DNA from 2 places in the Streptomyces sp. NPDC013455 genome. Region 1 is predicted to be linked to the other one. Evidence: riboswitches for the same ligand, from Rfam matches in the RefSeq annotation. Region 1 holds a riboswitch; the other holds the start of a gene.
The links. Region 1 has a riboswitch for glycine ahead of gcvP (aminomethyl-transferring glycine dehydrogenase). Riboswitches for the same ligand answer to the same signal wherever they lie in the genome.

Region 1 (10,568 bases):
TCGGCGCACCGAAGGGGTGGTGCGTGGTGGAAACTGTCTGGTGGATACGGACGTTGTGAGAATGTCCGGCTCGGCCGGTGTAGGCAATCAGGGTTCGTCCTGCCCCACGGGCGGGTCTGTTTCGGTCAAGGGGAATCGCCCGTGAAGTTGTTTGCGAAGTTGTTCGGCAAGAGCGCGCGAGAGGGCCGCGACAACGCGACCGCTCGTCATCGCGCACAGCCCGACGCGGAGGGCCAGCGCCCGCTGTTCCGGGACCAGGTCGCTGGTCCGGGCGGTGACATTTCCGGTGGTCAGGGCGCGGCGTCAGTTGACCCTGCCCAGTCCGGCGGCATAGGTTTCGGGCAACCGTCAACCTCAGGTACGGGTGGAGGGTTCGCCTCCGGTCCGTACGCGTCCAACGCCCCGGCGGGGCAGCCGCGGCAGGAGGATCCGTCGATGTCGGTCCTGGTGTGTACGAGGTGCGGTAACCGGAATGCGGAGAACGCCCGGTTCTGCTCCCACTGCGGGGCGCCGCTGCGTCCTGGTGTGGCCCCCGAGCGGGCGTCCGAGACGACCTCGACGATCTCCATCTCCGGCCTGGAGGCCTACGACTCCGAGGCGACCGGCCAGACGCCGCTGCCCATGCTCTCCCCGGAGGCGCAGGCCGCGGTGGACGCGCTGCCGCTGGGCTCGGCGCTGCTGGTCGTGCGCCGGGGTCCGAACTCGGGCAGCCGCTTCCTGCTGGACAGCGACCTGACCACGGCCGGACGTCATCCGCAGAGCGACATCTTCCTGGACGACGTGACCGTCTCCCGGCGGCACGTGGAGTTCCGGCGCTCTGCGGACGGCAGCTTCACGGTGGCCGACGTGGGCAGCCTGAACGGCACCTACGTCAACCGCGAGCGCATCGACCAGGTCGCCCTGTCGAACGGTGACGAGGTGCAGATCGGCAAGTACCGGCTGGTGTTCTACGCGAGCCGGCAGGGCATCTGACCCGCCCCCGGACCGACGGTCCGGGGGTATCCCCAGGGAAGGTCCATGCTTCAAACACCGAGCGGCGGTGCCGGAAGCGGTACCGCCGCCAGGGACAGTGGGCTGATGAGCATCGGCACGGTGCTGAACGTGCTGCGCGACGAGTTTCCCGAAGTCACCATCTCCAAGATCCGTTTCCTGGAGTCGGAGGGGCTCATCGAGCCGCAGCGGACCCCCTCGGGGTACCGGAAGTTCAGCCCCGAGGACGTCGAGCGCCTCGGTCACGTCCTGCGGATGCAGCGGGACCACTACCTGCCGCTCAAGGTGATCCGCGAGCACCTGGAGGCCATGGAGCGGGGTGAGGCCGTCCCGCTGCCCGTGGTCGGGCGCCAGCGCACCCCCGACGACGTGCCGGAGGCCGCGCCGGGGCCCACGGTGGCCCGGGTCGGCAGGGCCGAGCTGCTGGCCGCGGCCGACATCGGCGAGGGCGAGCTGGCGGAGTGGGAGGCCTACGGGCTCATCGCTCCCCTGGAGGACGGGGTCTACGACGCCGAGGCCGTGACCGTGGCCGCACTCGTCTCCGAACTGGGCCGGTTCGGCATCGAGCCGCGCCACCTCCGGGTGATGAAGGCCGCCGCCGACCGTGAGGCGGGGCTGGTCGACCAGGTGGTGGCCCCGCTGAGGCGGCACCGCAATCCGCAGACCAGAGCCCATGCCGAGGCCCGTACGAAGGAGCTGGCGGCCCTCACGGTCAGGCTGCACGCGGCCTTGGTCCAGACCGCCCTCGGCGTACGGCTGCCCTGATCCGGCCGCCTCCGGAAGGGCCGGATCGGGCACCTGTTCCCGGCCCGACTACCCAAACATCCCGAGCACGGCCTAGGGTTGCTGTGTGAACGAGCTCGATGTCGTAGGTGTCCGGGTCGAAATGCCCTCCAACCAACCGATCGTGCTCCTGCGCGAAGTGGGGGGCGACCGTTACCTCCCCATCTGGATCGGGCCGGGGGAGGCGACGGCGATCGCCTTCGCCCAGCAGGGCATGGCGCCCGCCCGACCGCTGACCCACGACCTGTTCAAGGACGTGCTGGAGGCCGTCGGCCAGGAGCTGACCGAAGTGCGCATCACCGATCTGCGGGAAGGCGTCTTCTACGCGGAACTGGTGTTCGCCAGCGGGGTCGAGGTCAGCGCCCGCCCCTCCGATGCCATAGCGCTGGCTCTGCGCACCGGTACGCCGATCTTCGGCAGTGACACGGTGCTGGACGACGCGGGCATCGCCATTCCGGACGAGCAGGAGGACGAGGTGGAGAAGTTCCGCGAGTTCCTCGACCAGATCTCGCCCGAGGACTTCGGCACCAGCAGCCAATGAGGCGGGGCCGCGGCCCCGTCGGCCCGGTGTTCCCGAGGGTGACCGGCGGCTCCGCGCGGCCGGCGCCCCGGCAATTGCCTCCGGCCAGTGAGAGCGTCCTCCGGTTGCCCGGAAGCGCATTCGGCTAGCCTTTCCCCGCGGTGGGACACGGGAAACCACTCCTTGGGTGATTATCACTCGGCGTGCCGAGTGTGGCGATCGTTGACGCACCCCTGGTGACTGCCTACCGTCGAGAAGGCAGGTCAAGGACGGAGGTCGGCGTGAGAACCAGCGGCGACGGTACGGCTGGGGGTGCCCCCGGACGCGGTTTCGGGGAGAGCGGTCCGTACCCGCCCCCGAGCTCTCGGCTGCGCTCGAACGGGGGATTCCCCCATCCCGGCAGCGCGGTCGATCACGCTCCGCAGCTTCCGACGGCGGTGTCGAACGGCGGAGGGGTGGCGGCGATGACGACCGAGGAGATCGGCTACCGCGGGCCCACGGCCTGTGCGGCTGCCGGCATCACCTACCGGCAGCTCGACTACTGGGCGCGCACCGGTCTGGTCGAGCCCAGTGTGCGGCCCGCCTACGGGTCGGGCACCCAGCGGCTCTACAGCTTCCGGGACGTCGTCGTCCTGAAGATCGTGAAGCGGTTCCTGGACACCGGGGTGTCGCTGCAGAACATCCGCACGGCCGTCCAGCACCTCAGAGAACGCGGTTTCCGCGACCTGGAGCGGATGACGCTGATGAGCGACGGTGCCACCGTGTACGAGTGCACGTCGCCGGACGAGGTCCACGCCCTGCTGCAGGGCGGTCAGGGCATCTTCGGGATCGCCGTCGGTGTCGTGTGGCGGGACGTGGAAAGCGCCCTCTCCCAGCTGCACGGCGAGCGCATCGACACCGGCGAGACCCTCGTCGGGCACAACCCCGCGGACGAGCTGGCCCGGCGCCGCAACCGGGCGGTCTGACCGCGGGACCATCGCCGGGCGCTCCGGCACCCACCGCATTGTCAGTGCCGTGGTGCAGCATCGGAGATGTGAGAAACGCGCCCACGATCCTGCATCTCGACATGGATGCCTTCTTCGCCTCGGTGGAGCAGGCGTCCAAGCCGAGCCTGCGCGGGAAGGCGGTCGTCGTGGGCGGGCTCGGACCACGCGGTGTGGTGGCCACCGCGTCCTACGAGGCGCGGGTCTTCGGGGTCCACTCGGCGATGCCCATGGCCCAGGCGCGCCGGCTGGCGCCCAACGCCGCGTATCTGGTTCCGCGCTTCACCCTGTACCGGACGGTCAGCGAGCAGGTGATGGCGCTCCTGCGGGAGCTGTCGCCGCTGGTGGAGCCGCTGAGCCTGGACGAGGCCTTCGTGGACCTGGAGGCCGGGGGAGCGGCCTGGGACGAGGAGTCGGCCCGGCTGGCCGGGGCGAAGCTGCGCGCGGACATCCGGGCGGTCACCGGGCTCACCGGCTCCGTGGGACTCGCCGCCTCCAAGATGCTCGCGAAGATCGCCTCCGAGCAGGCCAAACCGGACGGCCTGGTGCTCATCGAGCCGGGGACCGAGCGGGCGCTGCTGGGGCCGATGCCGGTGCGGACCCTGCCCGGCGTCGGACCTGCCACCGGCGACCACCTGCGCAGGGCCGGGATCACCACGGTGGGGGAGCTGGCGGAGGCCGGCGAGGACGAGCTGGTCCGGCTGCTCGGCAAGGCGCACGGACACGCGCTGTACGCGATGGCCCTGGCGCGCGACGAGCGGCCCGTGGTGGCCGAGCGGGAGGCGAAGTCGGTGTCGGTGGAGGACACGTACGACGTGGACATCCACGACCGGCTGCGGGTCGGCATGGAGGTGCAGCGGCTGGCCGACCGGTGCGTGCGGCGGCTGCGGGGGGCCGGGCTGTCGGGGCGGACGATCGTGCTGAAGGTGCGGAGGTACGACTTCTCCACCCTGACCCGCTCCGAGACGCTCAGGGGGCCCACGGACGACCCGGCGGTCATCCGTGAGGCGGCCGCGCGGCTGCTGGACTCGGTGGACACCACCGGCGGGGTCCGGTTGCTCGGCGTGGGGGTGTCCGGGCTCGCCGACTACACCCAGGAGGACCTGTTCGCGCAGGCCATGCCGGTGCGTTCGGTGGAGGAGCCGGAGGCGGGTGCGGGGGGCCCGCGGGGCGTGGGGAGCCCGGGGAGCGGGGGCGAGGCTGCCGTGGAGCGGCCGGAGCCGGCCGAGCGGCAGTGGCGGGCCGGGCAGGACGTGCGGCACGCGGAGTACGGGCACGGGTGGGTGCAGGGCAGCGGTCTGGGGAGGGTGACGGTGCGGTTCGAGACGCCGCAGTCGTCTCCGGGGCGGGTGCGGACGTTCTTCGTCGGTGATCCCGCGCTGGAGCCGGCCGACCCGTTGCCGTTGGTTCCGGTTCTTTCCCGCCCGCCCGTCCGTCCCGGTGCGCCGATCAGTGGCCGACACGGGGCTTCGCCCCGGACCCCGCACGGTGAGGCCGCCGGTCAGGTTTCCTCCGAGCCCGCCAGCTTGCCGAAGTCGTGGTCCGGGAAGGGGGGAGGTGAGGTCACGTCGAGGCCGTAGTGGTGGTAGAGCTGGAGTTCCTGCTCGGGGGAGAGGTGGCGGCCCACGCCGAAGTCGGGGGCGTCCCTGATCAGGGCGCGGTCGAAGGGGACGCGGAGGGCGCCGTCGACCAGTTCGCTGGGCTCCAGGGGGACGAAGGCGTCCCGGGAGAACAGGCCGGTGCGTATGGCCGCCCATTCGGGTACGCCGGTCGCGTCGTCCAGGTACACCTCGTCGATGGTGCCGATCTTGGTGCCATTGCGGTCGAACGCCTTGCGGCCGATCAGGTTGCGCGGATCGATGTCGGTCTGCACGGTCCCTCTCCCTCCACGTGGTCGCAACTCATCCGTAAGCACTACAAAAGAGCACAATCAAGGAGGCGGCCACTCGAAGGCCCGGGCGTTGACCTCGCTGGTAGGCTGACAGCGGCTGCTGACCCCGTGCGGGAGAGTCCTCCGACCACCTCGGAGGCGCCGAAGGAGCAAATCCTCCCCGGAATCTCTCAGGCCCACGTACCGCACGGACGAGGTCACTCTGGAAAGCAGAGCGGGTGTCGACGGCTTCCGCTCTCACCGACGGTGAAAGCCGGCCCCCACGGGTGCCCGGTGAAGCTCTCAGGTTGAGATGACAGAGGGGGAGGCCGTCGGGGTACCCGCGCCGTGGTGCCCCTCGAAGGTCGCGTCAGACCAGGAGGCCTCCGCAATGACCGCCCACCGCACGCCGCTCTCGGAGCTCGAAGCGGGCATTCCCTTCGAGCAGCGCCACATCGGTCCCGACCACGAGGCGCGGGCCAAGATGCTCGCGCAGGTCGGGTACGGCTCGCTCGACGAGCTGACCGCCGCCGCGGTCCCGGACGTGATCAAGAACGCCGATGCCCTGGACCTGCCGGGCGCCCGCACCGAGGCGGAGGTGCTCGCCGAGCTGCGCTCGCTCGCCGACCGCAACCAGGTCCTCGGCTCCATGATCGGCCTGGGCTACTACGGGACCTTCACGCCGCCGGTCATCCTGCGCAACGTCATGGAGAACCCGGCCTGGTACACGGCCTACACGCCGTACCAGCCGGAGATCTCGCAGGGCCGGCTCGAGGCGCTGCTGAACTTCCAGACCGTGGTCGCCGACCTCACCGGTCTGCCCACCTCCGGCGCCTCGCTCCTGGACGAGGGCACGGCCGCCGCCGAGGCGATGGCCCTGTCGCGGCGCATGGGCAAGAACAAGAAGGGCCTGTTCCTGGTCGACGCGGACGCGCTGCCGCAGACCATCGCCGTGATCGAGACCCGTGCCGAGCCGACCGGTGTCGAGGTCGTCGTCGCCGACCTGAGCGAGGGCATCCCGGCCGGCGTCGCCGAGCGCGAGATCAACGGCGTGCTGATCCAGTACCCCGGCGCCTCCGGTGCCGTACGGGACATCAAGCCGGTCATCGACCAGGCGCACGAGCTGGGCGCCCTGGTCACCGTCGCCGCCGACCTGCTCGCGCTCACCCTGCTCACCTCCCCGGGGGAGCTGGGCGCCGACATCGCCATCGGCACCACCCAGCGCTTCGGTGTGCCGATGGGCTTCGGCGGGCCGCACGCCGGCTACATGGCGGTGCACGAGAAGTTCGCGCGCAGCCTGCCCGGCCGTCTGGTCGGTGTCTCCCTCGATGCCGACGGCAACCGCGCCTACCGGCTCGCGCTGCAGACCCGCGAGCAGCACATCCGCCGCGAGAAGGCGACCAGCAACATCTGCACCGCGCAGGTGCTGCTCGCCGTGATGGCCGGTATGTACGCCGTCTACCACGGGCCCGACGGGCTCCGGACCATCGCGCGGCGCACCCACCGGTACGCCACGGTCCTCGCCGAGGGCCTGAGGGCCGCCGGTGTCGAGATCGTCCACGGCGCGTTCTTCGACACCGTCACCGCCCGCGTGCCCGGCAAGGCCGCCGAGGTCGTCGCCGCCGCCCGGGACAACGGCGTCAACCTGCGCCTGGTCGACGCCGACCACGTCTCCATGGCCTGTGACGAGACGACCACCCGGGCGCAGCTGGGCGCCGTCTGGGCCGCCTTCGGTGCCGAGGCCGACGTCGAGGCGCTGGACGCGACCGCCGAGGACACCCTGCCCGAGGCGCTGCTGCGCACCGACGCCTACCTCACCCACCCGGTCTTCCACCAGCACCGCTCCGAGACCGCCATGCTGCGCTACCTGCGCAAGCTGGCCGACCGCGACTACGCGCTCGACCGCGGCATGATCCCGCTGGGCTCCTGCACCATGAAGCTCAACGCGACCACGGAGATGGAGCCGGTCACCTGGCCCGAGTTCGGCCAGCTGCACCCCTTCGCGCCCGCCGAGCAGGCCCAGGGCTACCTCACGCTCATCCACGAGCTGGAGGACCGTCTCGCCGAGGTCACCGGCTACGACAAGGTCTCCCTCCAGCCGAACGCGGGCTCCCAGGGCGAGCTGGCCGGTCTGCTCGCCGTCCGCGGCTACCACCGTGCCCGTGGCGACGAGCAGCGCACGGTCTGTCTGATCCCGTCCTCCGCGCACGGCACCAACGCGGCCAGCGCCGTGATGGCCGGCATGAAGGTCGTCGTCGTCAAGACCGCCGAGGACGGCGAGATCGACGTCGAGGACCTGCGCGCCAAGATCGAGCAGTACCGGGACGAGCTCGCGGTGCTGATGATCACCTACCCGTCGACGCACGGTGTGTTCGAGGAGCACGTCGCCGACATCTGCGCCCGGGTGCACGACGCCGGCGGCCAGGTGTACGTCGACGGCGCCAACCTCAACGCGCTGGTCGGCCTGGCCAAGCCGGGCCACTTCGGCGGTGACGTCTCCCACCTGAACCTGCACAAGACGTTCTGCATCCCGCACGGCGGCGGCGGTCCGGGCGTCGGCCCGGTCGCGGTCCGCGAGCACCTGGCGCCGTACCTGCCGAACCACCCGCTCCAGCCGGAGGCGGGCCCGGAGACGGGCGTCGGGCCGATCTCGGCGGCCCCCTGGGGCAGCGCCGGCATCCTGCCGATCTCCTGGGCCTACGTCCGCCTCATGGGCGGCGAGGGCCTGAAGCGGGCCACCCAGGTGGCGGTGCTGTCGGCGAACTACATCGCCAAGCGCCTGGAGCCGCACTACCCGGTGCTGTACACCGGCCCCGGCGGCCTGGTGGCGCACGAGTGCATCATCGACCTGCGCCCGCTGACCAAGGCGACCGGCGTCAGCGTGGACGACGTCGCCAAGCGCCTGATCGACTACGGCTTCCACGCGCCGACGATGTCCTTCCCGGTGGCCGGCACGCTGATGATCGAGCCGACCGAGTCCGAGGACATCAGCGAGCTGGACCGTTTCTGCGATGCGATGATCGCCATCCGCGCGGAGATCGAGAAGGTCGGCTCCGGCGAGTGGCCCGCGGAGGACAACCCGCTGCGGGGCGCCCCGCACACCGCCGCCGCGCTCGGCGGCGAGTGGACGCACGCCTACAGCCGCGACGAGGCCGTCTTCCCGGCCGGCGTCTCGGCCGCCGACAAGTACTGGCCGCCGGTGCGCCGCATCGACCAGGCCTTCGGCGACCGCAACCTGGTGTGCTCCTGCCCGCCGCTGGACGCGTACGAGGACTGAGTGAGCGAAGGGTGAGGGCCCCGTCCGTGGCACGGACGGGGCCCTCACCCGTTCCTACGCCGTCGCCAGGGAGACCTCGGTCGCCTTGATCAGGGCGATGACGTCGGAGCCCACGAAGAGCCCGAGGTCGCCGACCGCCTCCATGGTGATCACGGCGGTGATCCGGCCGCCGGCCACGGCGATCTTCACGGAGGCCATGGCCTCACCGGTGGTCAGCTGGGCGATGGTGCCCGGGAGCTGGTTGCGGATCGACAGGCCCTCGACGCGCCTGGTGGCCAGGGAGACCTCCGTCGACTTCACCAGCGCGCGGACGGGTGTGCCGGGGGAGAGGGCGAGCTGCTCGGCGGCCTCGCGGGTGATGGCGGCGGTGAGGTGCGGGCCGTCGTCCAGCCGGACCTTGACCGTGGCCATGACCTCGCCGGGGTGCACCTCGGTGACGGTTCCGGGGAGCTGGTTGCGGATGCTCAGCGTCATGGGCACCCACCGTAGAGCGCCGGTGCGCTCAGGCCGGGTATGCGTGGGTCTGCGCCGCCTTGACCGTCGCCCAGACTGGTGCACCCGGGCGCAGGTCCAGCTCGGCGGCGGCGACCGTCGTCAGGTCCGCCGCGAGCGGCAGCTCACCGGTGAGGTCGGCGCGGATCTGGTCGCCGTGCGTCTCCAGGCCGGCGACCTCGCAGCGCCACAGGTTCCGGGCGCTGGCCCCCGAGGGCCGGTCCCGGAAGAGGGTGACGGCGGACGGCGGGAACGCCACGAAAGCCGGCCCCGACAGCTCCTCCGTGGTGGTGATCGCGGGACCCGTGTCGAGCCGTACGGTGTGCCCGGCGGCCTGTCCCCGGTAGAGGTTGAGACCGACGAGCCGGGCGATGTAGTCCGTGCGCGGGTGGCGGGCGATGTCGGCGGGCGTGCCCTCCTGCACGACCCGGCCGCTCTCCACCACCACCAGCCGGTCCGCGAGCACCATGGCGTCCAGCGGGTCGTGGGTGACCAGCACCGAGACCGCCTCGAACTCGGCCAGGTGGCGGCGCAGCCCTGCGCGGACCTCCAGCCGGGTACGCGCGTCCAGGGCCGCCAGCGGCTCGTCCAGGAGCAGCAGCCGGGGCCGGGTGGCGAGGGCGCGGGCGAGGGCGACGCGCTGGGCCTGGCCGCCCGACAGGCGGCGCGGTTTGACGCCCGCGTGGCCGGCCAGGCCCAGCCGCTCCAGCCAGGCCGCGGCCTGGGCGCGGGCCTCCGCCTTGCCCGCTCCCCGGCAGCGCGGTCCGAAGGCCACGTTGTCCAGGGCGGACAGGTGCGGGAAGAGCAGGTAGTCCTGGAAGACCACGCCGACCGGCCGGGACTCCGGGGGCGTGTGCTCCAGCGGGGTGCCGTCCAGGCGCAGGTGGCCGTCGGTGAGCGGGGTCAGCCCGGCGAGCGCGCGCAGGGCGGTGGTCTTGCCGGCGCCGTTGGGTCCGAGCAGTGCGACGACGTCTCCCGGCGCGGCGGTCAGGGTCACGTCCAGCCGGAAGGCGCCCCGGTCGACGACGAGACGGGCGTCGAGGCCCGCGTCGCGGCCGGTCTCGGGAGCCGTGTTCCGGTGGGCGCCGGCACCGGGTGCGCGTCCGGTTCTTCCCGGCATCCTCACACCTGCCTCGTCCAACGGTTCCTGAGCCCCGCGAGCACCGCGATCGACACGGCCAGCAGCACCAGGCTGAGGGCGATGGCGGCCTCGGGGTCGTTCTGGAGCGCGAGGTACACCGCGAGGGGCATGGTCTGGGTACGGCCGGGGAAGTTGCCCGCGAAGGTGATCGTCGCGCCGAACTCGCCGAGCGCCCGGGCCCAGGCCAGCACGGCGCCGGCCGCGATGCCGGGCGCGATCAGCGGCAGCGTGACCCGCCGGAACGCGGTGAAGCGGGACGCGCCGAGCGTGGTCGCCGCCTCCTCGTACGCCGGATCGGCGGCGCGCAGGGTGCCCTCCACGCTGATGACCAGGAACGGCATCGCCACGAACGCCTCCGCGATCACCACCCCGGCGGTGGTGAACGGCAGGGTGATCCCGAACCAGGTGTCGAGCCACTTGCCGATGACGCCGTTGCGGCCCAGCGCGAGCAGCAGCGCCACACCGCCGACCACCGGCGGCAGCACGAGCGGCAGCGTCACCAGGGCGCGTAC
Region 2 (10,568 bases), on a different contig from region 1:
CGAACAGCACCGGGTCGGCCGTCTCCACGGCGGCCAGGCAGCGGCGGGCGGTGAGGACCACGCCGGTTGCGGCGAACTCGGCGGAGGCGGCGGAGAGGAAGTCGACCGGGTCGTCCTGCCAGTCGGGCTCGAAGAGACGCACCCGGCCGCCGCTGCCCGGCCCGTCGAGCGGGGTGCGGCCCACCCGGCACAGCTCGGCCACGGCCTCCGGCGGCAGCGGGATGCCGGCCACACCGCCCGGGTTCACCGCGATGCCCGCCTGCGGGGGCAGGCCCTGGGCGAACTCCACGGCCGGGGCGACGGTGTACGACATGTGGGGGCCGGCCGCCTGGCGCAGCTGCTCCTCGGAGCTGAACACCGGGACGTACGCCTGGCCGTCGATGTCCATGGCCGGCAGGTCCAGCGAGCCGCTGTCCGGGCCACCGCCGTTGGGCAGCGGTATCCACAGCAGGCTCCGGCCGAGCACCTCCACGATCCGGCCGCCCGCCGTGGGCACGCCGAGGGACGCCGACAGCACCTCCTCCAGTTCGTTGCCGGGCCAACCGCCGTGCGGGTGGGGGTGCGCCTGTGCCGGGAAGTCCGCGGGAAAGTCCGCCGGGAAGTCCATCTGCCTACCGCCTGCTGGGAACCACTGCTGTGAGCATGAAGGCTAGCGGGTGGCGGTGACAGTGGCCGGTGCCCGCCCGCCCGGAACGGTTCACGCGGAGAAGTCCACGCGGTGCAGGGTGTCCGCCGCGGCCCGGTCCAGCAGCACCGCCGAACCGCAGCCCGCGGGCAGCTCGCCCCGCTCCACCGCGCCGAGCAGCCGGGCGGTCGCGCGGCGGTGGCGGCGGAACGCGTACCGGGAGACGCCCCGGCCGCGCTCGCGCTGGCCCTCCCGGGCCGCTTGCGGGGTGACGTCGAGGAGGAGCAGGCGCAGGGTGCCGCCGCGGCGGCGGGCCTCGCGGGCGAGCCAGGTGCGCACCCACGCCTGGGTGCCGCAGTCGTGCACCACGACACCGCCGTCGGCGCGCAGCGCGCGGCGCAGGCCGGCGTAGTGGGCGAGGCGGACCAGGGGGCGGTAGAGCGCGTACGGCAGGAAGCGGGGCAGGCGGGCCGCGAAACGGTCGCGGGTGTCCTGGGAGTCGACACGGCGGCCGGGGACCGCGCGGCGCATCAGGGTGGACTTGCCGCTGCCCGGCAGGCCGGTGACCACCACCACGTCCCGGGGGTCGAAGACCAGGGCGCGCGGGCTGCGGCCGGCCCGGTCGCGCAGGTCGCGGACGACCGGGGCGGTGCGCGCGGAGCGCCGGGCGCGGGCCGGGGCACGGGTCTGCTCCGGCACCGGGAGGCCGGCGCCGGCGGTGGTGGCGGTGACGTACGCCCTGGTCCTGTTCACCGTGATCGTCCTCCCCGATGGGCTCGGTCGTCCCTTGCCCGCTTCATGTAAAGGGAAGGTAATGGCGGAGATCGGCGGTTCCGTGTGCGTACGGCCACAGGTCGGTTACAGAGGCGGGCCCTGACGGGCCGGGGCGCGGCGTGCAATGATGAGCCCGCCAACTGCATACCGGCCGTTTGAATCCGCGCGGGAGAGTCCCCGGCAGCTTCGCTGGGGCGCCGAAGGAGCAAGTCCCTCCCTTGAATCTCTCAGGCCCCGTTACCGCGCGGGCGAGGCACATCTGAAAAGCGGGCCGCCGCGACGGCGGCCCCACCCAAGGTGCAAGCCGAGATCGTCCCTGTGGCGGTTCCGGCGAACCTCTCAGGTTCCGATGACAGATGGGGAGGAACGTTCCTCGCCCCGTCCCATCTGCCTTGGGAGACGACCGACCGATGAGCAGTACCGAACTCCGTCACACCGCGCTCGATGCCGTGCATCGCTCGCTGGGCGCGACGATGACCGACTTCGCCGGCTGGGACATGCCCCTGCGCTACGGCTCGGAGCGCGACGAGCACGTCGCCGTGCGCACGAAGGCCGGTCTCTTCGACCTCTCCCACATGGGCGAGATCACCGTCACCGGCCCCGGGGCCGCCGCCCTGCTGAACTTCGCCCTGGTCGGCAACATCGCCTCCGTCGGCGTCGGCCGCGCCCGCTACACCATGATCTGCCAGGCCGACGGCGGCATCCTGGACGACCTGATCGTCTACCGGCTGGCCGAGACCGAGTACATGGTCGTGGCCAACGCCTCCAACGCCCAGGTGGTGCTGGACGCGCTCACCGAGCGCGCGGCCGGGTTCGACGCCGAGGTCCGCGACGACCGGGACGCGTACGCGCTGATCGCGGTGCAGGGCCCGGAGTCCCCCGGCATCCTGAAGTCGCTCACCGACGCCGACCTGGACGGCCTGAAGTACTACGCGGGCCTGCCCGGCACGGTCGCCGGCGTCCCGGCGCTGATCGCCCGCACGGGCTACACCGGCGAGGACGGCTTCGAGCTGTTCGTGAAGCCGGAGCACGCGGTGGAGCTGTGGCAGGCGCTGACCAAGGCGGGCGAGGGCGCCGGCCTGGTCCCGTGCGGTCTGTCCTGCCGGGACACGCTGCGCCTGGAGGCGGGCATGCCGCTGTACGGGCACGAGCTGACCACCTCCCTCACCCCCTTCGACGCCGGGCTCGGCCGGGTGGTCAAGTTCGAGAAGGAGGGCGACTTCGTCGGGCGCGAGGCGCTCGCGCGGGCCGCCGAGCGGGCCGCGGCCGAGCCCCCGCGGGTGCTGGTCGGCCTGGTCGCCGAGGGCCGCCGGGTGCCGCGCGCCGGGTACGCCGTCGTCGCCGGCGGCGAGGTGATCGGCGAGGTCACCTCCGGCGCCCCCTCCCCCACCCTGGGCAAGCCGATCGCCATGGCCTACGTCGACGCCGGCCACGCCGCGCCGGGCACCGAGGGTGTCGGCGTGGACATCCGGGGCAGCCACGAGCCCTTCCGGGTCGTGGCGCTGCCCTTCTACAAGCGCCAGAAGTAGAGACTGGGCGCGGCACGTCCCCGGGGCACGACCACGCGTCCCCCCGACGTGACCCTGCGCACATTTCCCCTGCTCACGAGCAGTTTCCGCAGTCCCCCCTTCACCAGCACTCCCGCGCGTACAGGAGAATTCAGGCCATGAGCAACCCCCAGCAGCTGCGTTACAGCAAGGAGCACGAGTGGCTGTCGGCCGCCGAGGACGGCGTCTCGACGGTCGGCATCACCGAGTTCGCGGCCAACGCGCTCGGCGACGTCGTCTACGCCCAGCTCCCCGAGGTCGGCTCCACCGTGACCGCGGGCGAGACCTGCGGCGAGCTGGAGTCGACCAAGTCGGTCTCCGACCTGTACTCGCCGGTCACCGGTGAGGTCACCGAGATCAACGAGGACGTCGTCGACGACCCCTCGCTTGTGAACTCGGCCCCCTTCGCGGGCGGCTGGCTGTTCAAGGTGCGCGTCACGGAGGAGCCGGCCGACCTGCTCTCCGCCGACGAGTACACCGCCCAGAACGCCGGCTGAGGAGTCGTAGCCGTATGACCGTCCTGAACACGCCCCTGCACGAGCTGGACCCGGAGGTCGCCGCCGCGGTCGACGCCGAGCTGCACCGTCAGCAGTCCACGCTCGAGATGATCGCGTCCGAGAACTTCGCGCCGCTCGCGGTGATGGAGGCCCAGGGCTCGGTCCTCACCAACAAGTACGCCGAGGGCTACCCGGGCCGCCGCTACTACGGCGGCTGCGAGCACGTCGACGTCGCCGAGCAGATCGCCATCGACCGGATCAAGGAGCTGTTCGGCGCCGAGTACGCCAACGTGCAGCCCCACTCCGGTGCCTCCGCCAACCAGGCGGCCCTGTTCGCGCTGGCCCAGCCCGGGGACACCATCCTCGGCCTGGACCTGGCGCACGGCGGCCACCTGACCCACGGCATGCGCCTGAACTTCTCCGGCAAGCAGTTCGACGTGGTCGCCTACCACGTGGACGAGGCGACCGGCCTGGTCGACATGGCCGAGGTCGAGCGGCTCGCCAAGGAGCACCGCCCGAAGGTGATCATCGCGGGCTGGTCGGCGTACCCGCGCCGGCTGGACTTCGCGGAGTTCCGCCGGATCGCCGACGAGGTCGAGGCGTACCTGTGGGTCGACATGGCGCACTTCGCGGGCCTGGTCGCCGCCGGTCTCCACCCGAACCCGGTCGAGCACGCGCACGTGGTCACCTCCACCACCCACAAGACCCTCGGCGGTCCGCGCGGCGGCATCATCCTCGCGAAGAAGGAGTTCGCGAAGAAGCTGAACTCCTCCGTCTTCCCGGGCTTCCAGGGCGGTCCCCTGGAGCACGTGATCGCGGCCAAGGCGGTCTCCTTCAAGGTCGCGGCGGGCGAGGACTTCAAGGAGCGCCAGCGCCGTACGGTGGAGGGTGCCCGCATCCTCGCCGAGCGGCTGACCGCGGCGGACGCCCGCGAGGCCGGGATCAACGTGCTCACCGGCGGCACGGACGTGCACCTGGTCCTGGTCGACCTGCGCGAGTCGGAGCTGGACGGCCAGCAGGCCGAGGACCGGCTCCACGAGGTCGGCATCACGGTCAACCGCAACGCCGTCCCGAACGACCCGCGTCCGCCGATGGTCACCTCGGGCCTGCGGATCGGTACGCCGGCCCTGGCCACCCGCGGTTTCACGGCCGAGGACTTCGCCGAGGTCGCGGACGTGATCGCCGAGGCGCTGAAGGCACCGGCCCCGTTCGGGGCGGCCGAGGCGGAGGCGCTCAAGGCGCGCGTGAAGGCGCTCGCCGACAAGCACCCGCTGTACCCGGGTCTGAACAAGTAAGTCACCTTTCGCGGGGCACCGCGCACACTGGGAGTACCGGCGTGCGCGGTGCCCGCGCCCCTGTACCAGCCCTTTGCACCACCTTTTGCACCACCCCCGTATTGAGGAGTCATCCGTGGCCATCTCGGTCTTCGACCTGTTCTCGATCGGCATCGGCCCGTCCAGCTCCCACACGGTCGGCCCGATGCGCGCGGCGCGCATGTTCGCCCGCCGGCTGCGCAACGAGGAGCTGCTCGGCTCCGTCGCGTCCCTGCGCTGCGAGCTGTACGGCTCGCTCGGCGCCACCGGCCACGGCCACGGCACGCCGAAGGCGGTACTGCTCGGCCTGGAGGGGGCCTCGCCGCGCACGGTGGACGTGGAGCACGCCGACGAGCGGGTGGACACCATCAAGGCGACGGGCCGGCTGAACGTGCTCGGCGAGCACGAGATCGCCTTCTCCTTCGACGACGACCTGGTCCTGCACCGCCGCAAGGCCCTGCCCTACCACGCCAACGGCATGACGATCCTGGCGTACGACGCCGAGGGCGCCGAGCTGCTGTCCAAGACGTACTACTCGGTCGGCGGCGGCTTCGTGGTGGACGAGGACGCGGTGGGCGCGGACCGCATCAAGCTGGACGACACGGTCCTGAAGTACCCCTTCCGTACGGGCGACGAGCTGCTGCGCCTGGCGCGGGAGACGGGTCTGTCGATCTCGTCGCTGATGCTGGAGAACGAGCGGGCCTGGCGCACCGAGGCGGAGATCCGCGCGGGCCTGCTGGAGATCTGGCGGGTGATGCAGGCGTGCGTGGCCCGCGGCATGTCCCGCGAGGGCATCCTGCCGGGCGGTCTGAAGGTGCGCCGGCGGGCCGCGAACACGGCGCGCAAGCTGCGCTCGGAAGGCGACCCGCAGGCCCTCGCCATGGAGTGGATCACGCTCTACGCGATGGCCGTCAACGAGGAGAACGCGGCCGGTGGCCGGGTCGTCACCGCCCCGACGAACGGCGCGGCCGGCATCATCCCGGCGGTCCTGCACTACTACGTGAACTTCGTGCCCGGCGCCGACGAGGAGGGCGTGGTCCGCTTCCTGCTCGCCGCCGGTGCGATCGGCATGCTGTTCAAGGAGAACGCCTCCATCTCCGGCGCCGAGGTCGGCTGCCAGGGCGAGGTCGGCTCCGCCTGCTCCATGGCGGCGGGCGCCCTCGCCGAGGTGCTCGGCGGCTCCCCCGAGCAGGTGGAGAACGCGGCCGAGATCGGCATGGAGCACAATCTCGGCCTGACCTGCGACCCGGTCGGCGGCCTGGTCCAGATCCCGTGCATCGAGCGCAACGGCATGGCCGCGGTGAAGGCGGTCACGGCCGCGAAGATGGCGATGCGCGGCGACGGCTCGCACAAGGTGTCCCTGGACAAGGTCATCAAGACCATGAAGGACACCGGCGCCGACATGAGCGTGAAGTACAAGGAGACGGCGCGGGGCGGGCTCGCGGTGAACATCATCGAGTGCTAAGGGGTGTCGCACCCCTCAGGGGTGTCTCACCCCCCGGCCCGGCCGGGTCCGTGGGAGAGGGAGGCGGGTCCCCGGGGATCCGCCTCCCTCTGCGCGCCGTGCGGGGGGGTCAGCCGGTCGTCAGGGTGGCGTCGTCGACGACGAAGCTGGTCTGGAGGCTGGAGTCCTCGGTGGCCGTGAAGCTCAGCGTGATCTGCTGGCCGAGGTACTGGCTGAGGTCCAGGGTGCGTTCGGTGTACCCGGCGGCCGCGTTGGCGTTGGAGTACGTCTGCTTGGCGGTGCCGTTGACCTTGACCTGGAAGGTGTCGTAGGCCGTCGTGCCCGACTCGGCGGTGTCGATGTGCAGCCAGTAGCGCAGGGTCGCCTTGGTGCAGCCGGACGGGACGGTCACCGTCTGTCCGAGGGTGTCGGTGGCCGCGTAGCCGTAGCCCGCCAGCCAGGCGTACCGCGAACCGGAGTGCGCGGACTGGCCGCTGAAGGAGCCGATCGCTCCGGTGCTGCCCGTCCACGGCGACGTACCGCTCTCGAAGCCGCCGTTGGAGATCACTTGTGTCGCCGTGCAGCCGCCGGCGCCCTTGACGGTCAGCGTGTACTGCGCGGTGTGGGTGGTGGTACCGGTGCCGGTGATCGTGAGGGTGTACGTCCCGGGCGCCACGGAGGAGCCGACGGAGATCGTGGCCGTGGAGGAGGCGCCGGAGGTCACCGAGGCCGGGCTGAAGGCGACCGTGACACCCGACGGGGCGCCCGAGGCGGAGAGGTTCACCGTCTGCGCCGAGCCGCTGGTGGTGGCCGTGGAGACCGTGGTGGTCAGCGAGGTTCCGGGGTCGGTGCTGCCCGTGGCCGGGCTCGCGGAGACCGAGAAGTCGTTGGCCGGGGTGGTGTCCGAGACGGCCTGCTTCCACAGCGTGTAGGCGACGCCGTCGGCGCTGCGGTTGAGCCCGGTGGCGTTGATGTTGCCGGTGGTGTCGCACGCCGAGTGGTAGCAGCCGTCGTACGCGGCGCCCGCCGTGCCGCCCCACTTGGCCGCCTGTGCCGAGGTCTTGCGGGCGCTCGCCCCCATGGCGTAGCCGGAGGTCGGGATGCCGTAGTTCTCGAAGGAGTAGTCGTCGGAGCGGCCCGCGCCCTCGGTGTTCTCCTCGGGCTGGAGGTTCAGCGAGTCCCAGTACGCCTTCATCGGCGCGGCGGCGGTGGAGGTGATGTGGTTGATGAAGTAGCCGCCGTTGGGCGAGGCGACCATGTCGAAGTTGTAGTACGCCTTGATCGCCGAGCGCTGGGCGGAGGTGAGGGAGCGGACGTAGAAGTCCGAGCCGTTCAGGCCCTGCTCCTCGTCCGTCCACCAGCCGAAGCGGACGCGCGCCGCCATGGCGGGGCGGGTCTCGGCGAGCTTCAGCGCGACCTCCAGGAGGGTCGCGCTGCCGGAGCCGTTGTCGTTGATGCCGGGTCCGGCGGAGACGCTGTCCAGGTGGGAGCCGAACATGTACACCTTGGACGCGTCGCCCTGGGGCCACTCGGCTATCAGGTTGGGTCCGGCGCCGCTGGTGCAGCCGGAGGTGCAGGGCTGCTCGGTGACCGTGTAGCCGGCCGCCTGGAGCTTGCCCTTCACGTAGGCGACCGAGTCGCGGTAGCCCTGGCCGGTCGATCTGCGGTTGCCGCCGTTGCGGCCGGCTATGGCGTTGAGTTCGGTGAGGTGCGCCTGGACCCTGGTGACGTCGATGTCGGGCGCGGCCGCGGCCAGGGCGGGGGCCGAGGCCGCCGCCGCGCGCTGGCCCGCGGGGGCCGCTTCGGCGGCCGCGGGCAGGACCGCGAGGCCCGCGGCGGCCGTGACCAGCGAGAGGCCTGCCAGGGAGAGTCTTCGTAGCCGTAGCACCTTGTCTCCTTGTGGGGTTGAGGAAACGGCGGGCGGGCGTCGGCTCCGGTCGAGCCGTGCCGCTCGCCCATATGAGCATGCGCATGCCAATCGCCTGTCAAGCCTCGTCCCGCGGGACCGGCCGGATCAGGTGGTCGCACCCGCCCCCTCGGCGGCCGTCGGCGCATGGGCTGCCGGGGAGGCGCACCGGGGTGCCGAGGAGTTGGGCGGGCGGCCACGAGGTTAACGGCGGGGCGGTCCGCCCGCCCCTGGCCGAAACCGGCACGTCCGCTCCCGGCCAGGCGGCCCGCCGGCACAGACGGCCGGGAGATCTCTCTGGCCAGTGGCACGGGGCGCCCGTATCGTGCGCGCATGCACGCGGCGCAGAACCCTCCACCGGGCGGGCGGTCGGCGGACTCGGGGGCCAAGGATGCCTATGTGGCCCTGCTGGAGCGGCTCGCCAGGTCCGGAACCAGCAATTCCGCCGCCGAGCGGGAGGAACTCGGGGAACTGCCCGCCGAGTTGACCCGCTGGCTGGCGGACCGGCGGCTGCTGGACCCGAGCGGGGAGCGGCTCAGCCCGCCGGAACGCGCCCTGCGCCACCTCGTCCTGGAACACCGGCGCCGCCTGCTGGAGACGGCCGAGGGACTGGGCCGTGACGCCCAGGCGATGGAGGACGTCCTGTCGCTGCTGGCGGTCCCGCGCTTCGACGCCCGGGAGGCCGTGCGGACGGAGTACTTCACGGACCGCGAGCGCACCCGGAAGCGGCTGGAGGAACTGGACGCGCTCAGCCGGGAGGAGTTCCTGGCGATGCGCAACTCCTTCCCGGACGCGCAGGTCCTGGAGGCCAGTCTGGCCCGGGACCTGGAGATGGCGGCCGACGGCATCCGGATCCGCATGCTGACCTCCCAGCAGGCCCTGCGCTCACCGGCGCCGGCCCGCTACCTGAACGCGCTGGCGGACGCCGGGGCGGAGGTGCGGGTCGCCGTGACGGTGCCCCTGCACATGAACATCATGGACCGCACGATCGTGGTCATCGGGGCGGGGCCGGGGCCGCAGGGGGAGGGCGGCGACGTCATCCTGCACAGCACGCCCGTCGCGCAGTGCTTCGTCAGGGTCTTCACCCACTCCTGGGATCTGGCGCGGCCGCACACCGAGCCGTCCGCCGGGCGCGGACGCGCCGGGTGCGAACTGTCCGCGCGGGAACGCGAGGTGCTGGCCCTGCTGGCCACCGGCGCCAAGGACGGGACCATCGCCCGGCGGCTGGCCTGCTCGGACCGCACCCTGCGCCGGCTGATGAACCAGATCATGGAGAAACTCGGCACCTCCAGCCGGTTCGAGGCCGGGGTGAGGGCCGTCCGCCTCGGCCTGGTGAGCTGAGCCGGCACCCCGGCGCACGGGGCCGATGTTCCCCGTGGGGCTACCGCGCGGTAACCGCGCGGCTCTACGCTGCCGCCGACTCGGCTACTCACAAGGGAAGTTGGCGGATGCGCGCAATGAGACGGCTGGCGGCGCTGATCGGCGCCGCCGTTGCACTGGCAGTGCTGCCGGGACACGCCCAGGCGGCGTCGCCGGCGTTCTCCCAGACGACGGCAATCGGCACGCACAACGCGTACGAGAAGACCAAGTACCCCTATTTCGCTCAGGCGTTGGACTCCGGCGCCTCACTGCTGGAGCTCGACGTCTACGTCGACAGCCTCAGCCGCCGCTGGCGGGTCAGCCACAGCAACCCGCTGGGCAACGACAACAACTGCGAGGCGGCGAAGACCCCGGGCGAGCTGTACGGCAAGAGCCGCAACCAGGACCTGGGCGGCTGCCTGGACAACATGGCCGCCTGGAACCAGCTGCACCCCGACCACCCGCCGGTCGTCGTCAAGGTCGAGATGAAGGTCGGCTTCAACGACGACGCGGGCCTCGGACCCGACGAGTTCGACACCCTCGTCGCCCAGAAGCTGGGCAGCAGCGTCTACAAGCCGGCCGACCTGCTCGGCGGGACGTACGGCACGCTGGACGCGGCGGCGAGGGCGAACGCCTGGCCCTCCCGCGACGCGCTCCGGGGGAAGTTCCTCTTCGACCTGATCCCCGGCACGGTGGAGCAGGGCAACCCGTTCGACCACTACTGGACGGACGAGGAGTACGGCGAGCACCTGCGCGACCTCTCCGCGGCCGGCCGGATCTCCGCGGCCCAGGCCTTCCCGGCCGTCCTGGGTGCCGCCGCCGGCGACCCCCGCACCAGCCGCTACGACGCCTCGATCCGCCCCTGGTTCGTGTTCTTCGACGGTGACGCGGCCAGTTACGTCAACAACGGCTACGACACCTCGTTCTACTCCGCGAACCACTACATCCTGATCACCACGGACGCCCACAACGTCTCACCGGCGATCTCCTCCACCAACCCCACGGACGCCGAAGTCGCCGCGCGCCTCGACCTGTTGGCCAGGCACCACGCGAGCCTCATCACCTCCGACTGGTCGGCGAAGTCCGCGTCCGTGCTGAGTTCG

Region 2: it holds a riboswitch for glycine, as region 1 does, so the genes downstream of both, gcvT (glycine cleavage system aminomethyltransferase GcvT) here and gcvP (aminomethyl-transferring glycine dehydrogenase) in region 1, are expected to answer to the same signal.

What each region holds. Positions count from the first base shown of each region.
Region 1 covers NZ_JBEYCX010000020.1:5,780-16,347, forward strand. Annotated here, with positions in the region: gene ABZ576_RS27150 (FHA domain-containing protein) at 142-972, shown strand; gene ABZ576_RS27155 (MerR family transcriptional regulator) at 1,018-1,755, shown strand; gene ABZ576_RS27160 (bifunctional nuclease family protein) at 1,841-2,314, shown strand; gene ABZ576_RS27165 (MerR family transcriptional regulator) at 2,575-3,258, shown strand; gene ABZ576_RS27170 (DNA polymerase IV) at 3,327-4,856, shown strand; gene ABZ576_RS27175 (PRC-barrel domain-containing protein) at 4,778-5,149, opposite strand; glycine riboswitch at 5,269-5,363, shown strand; gene gcvP (aminomethyl-transferring glycine dehydrogenase) at 5,538-8,423, shown strand; gene ABZ576_RS27185 (TOBE domain-containing protein) at 8,478-8,897, opposite strand; gene ABZ576_RS27190 (ABC transporter ATP-binding protein) at 8,926-10,035, opposite strand; gene modB (molybdate ABC transporter permease subunit) at 10,038-10,568, opposite strand, start outside.
Region 2 covers NZ_JBEYCX010000007.1:294,085-304,652, forward strand. Annotated here, with positions in the region: gene ABZ576_RS14860 (enhanced serine sensitivity protein SseB) at 1-607, opposite strand, end outside; gene ABZ576_RS14865 (AAA family ATPase) at 698-1,378, opposite strand; glycine riboswitch at 1,556-1,652, shown strand; gene gcvT (glycine cleavage system aminomethyltransferase GcvT) at 1,810-2,928, shown strand; gene gcvH (glycine cleavage system protein GcvH) at 3,066-3,443, shown strand; gene glyA (serine hydroxymethyltransferase) at 3,458-4,738, shown strand; gene ABZ576_RS14885 (L-serine ammonia-lyase) at 4,854-6,221, shown strand; gene ABZ576_RS14890 (M28 family peptidase) at 6,331-8,088, opposite strand; gene ABZ576_RS14895 (LuxR C-terminal-related transcriptional regulator) at 8,440-9,447, shown strand; gene ABZ576_RS14900 (phosphatidylinositol-specific phospholipase C domain-containing protein) at 9,555-10,568, shown strand, end outside.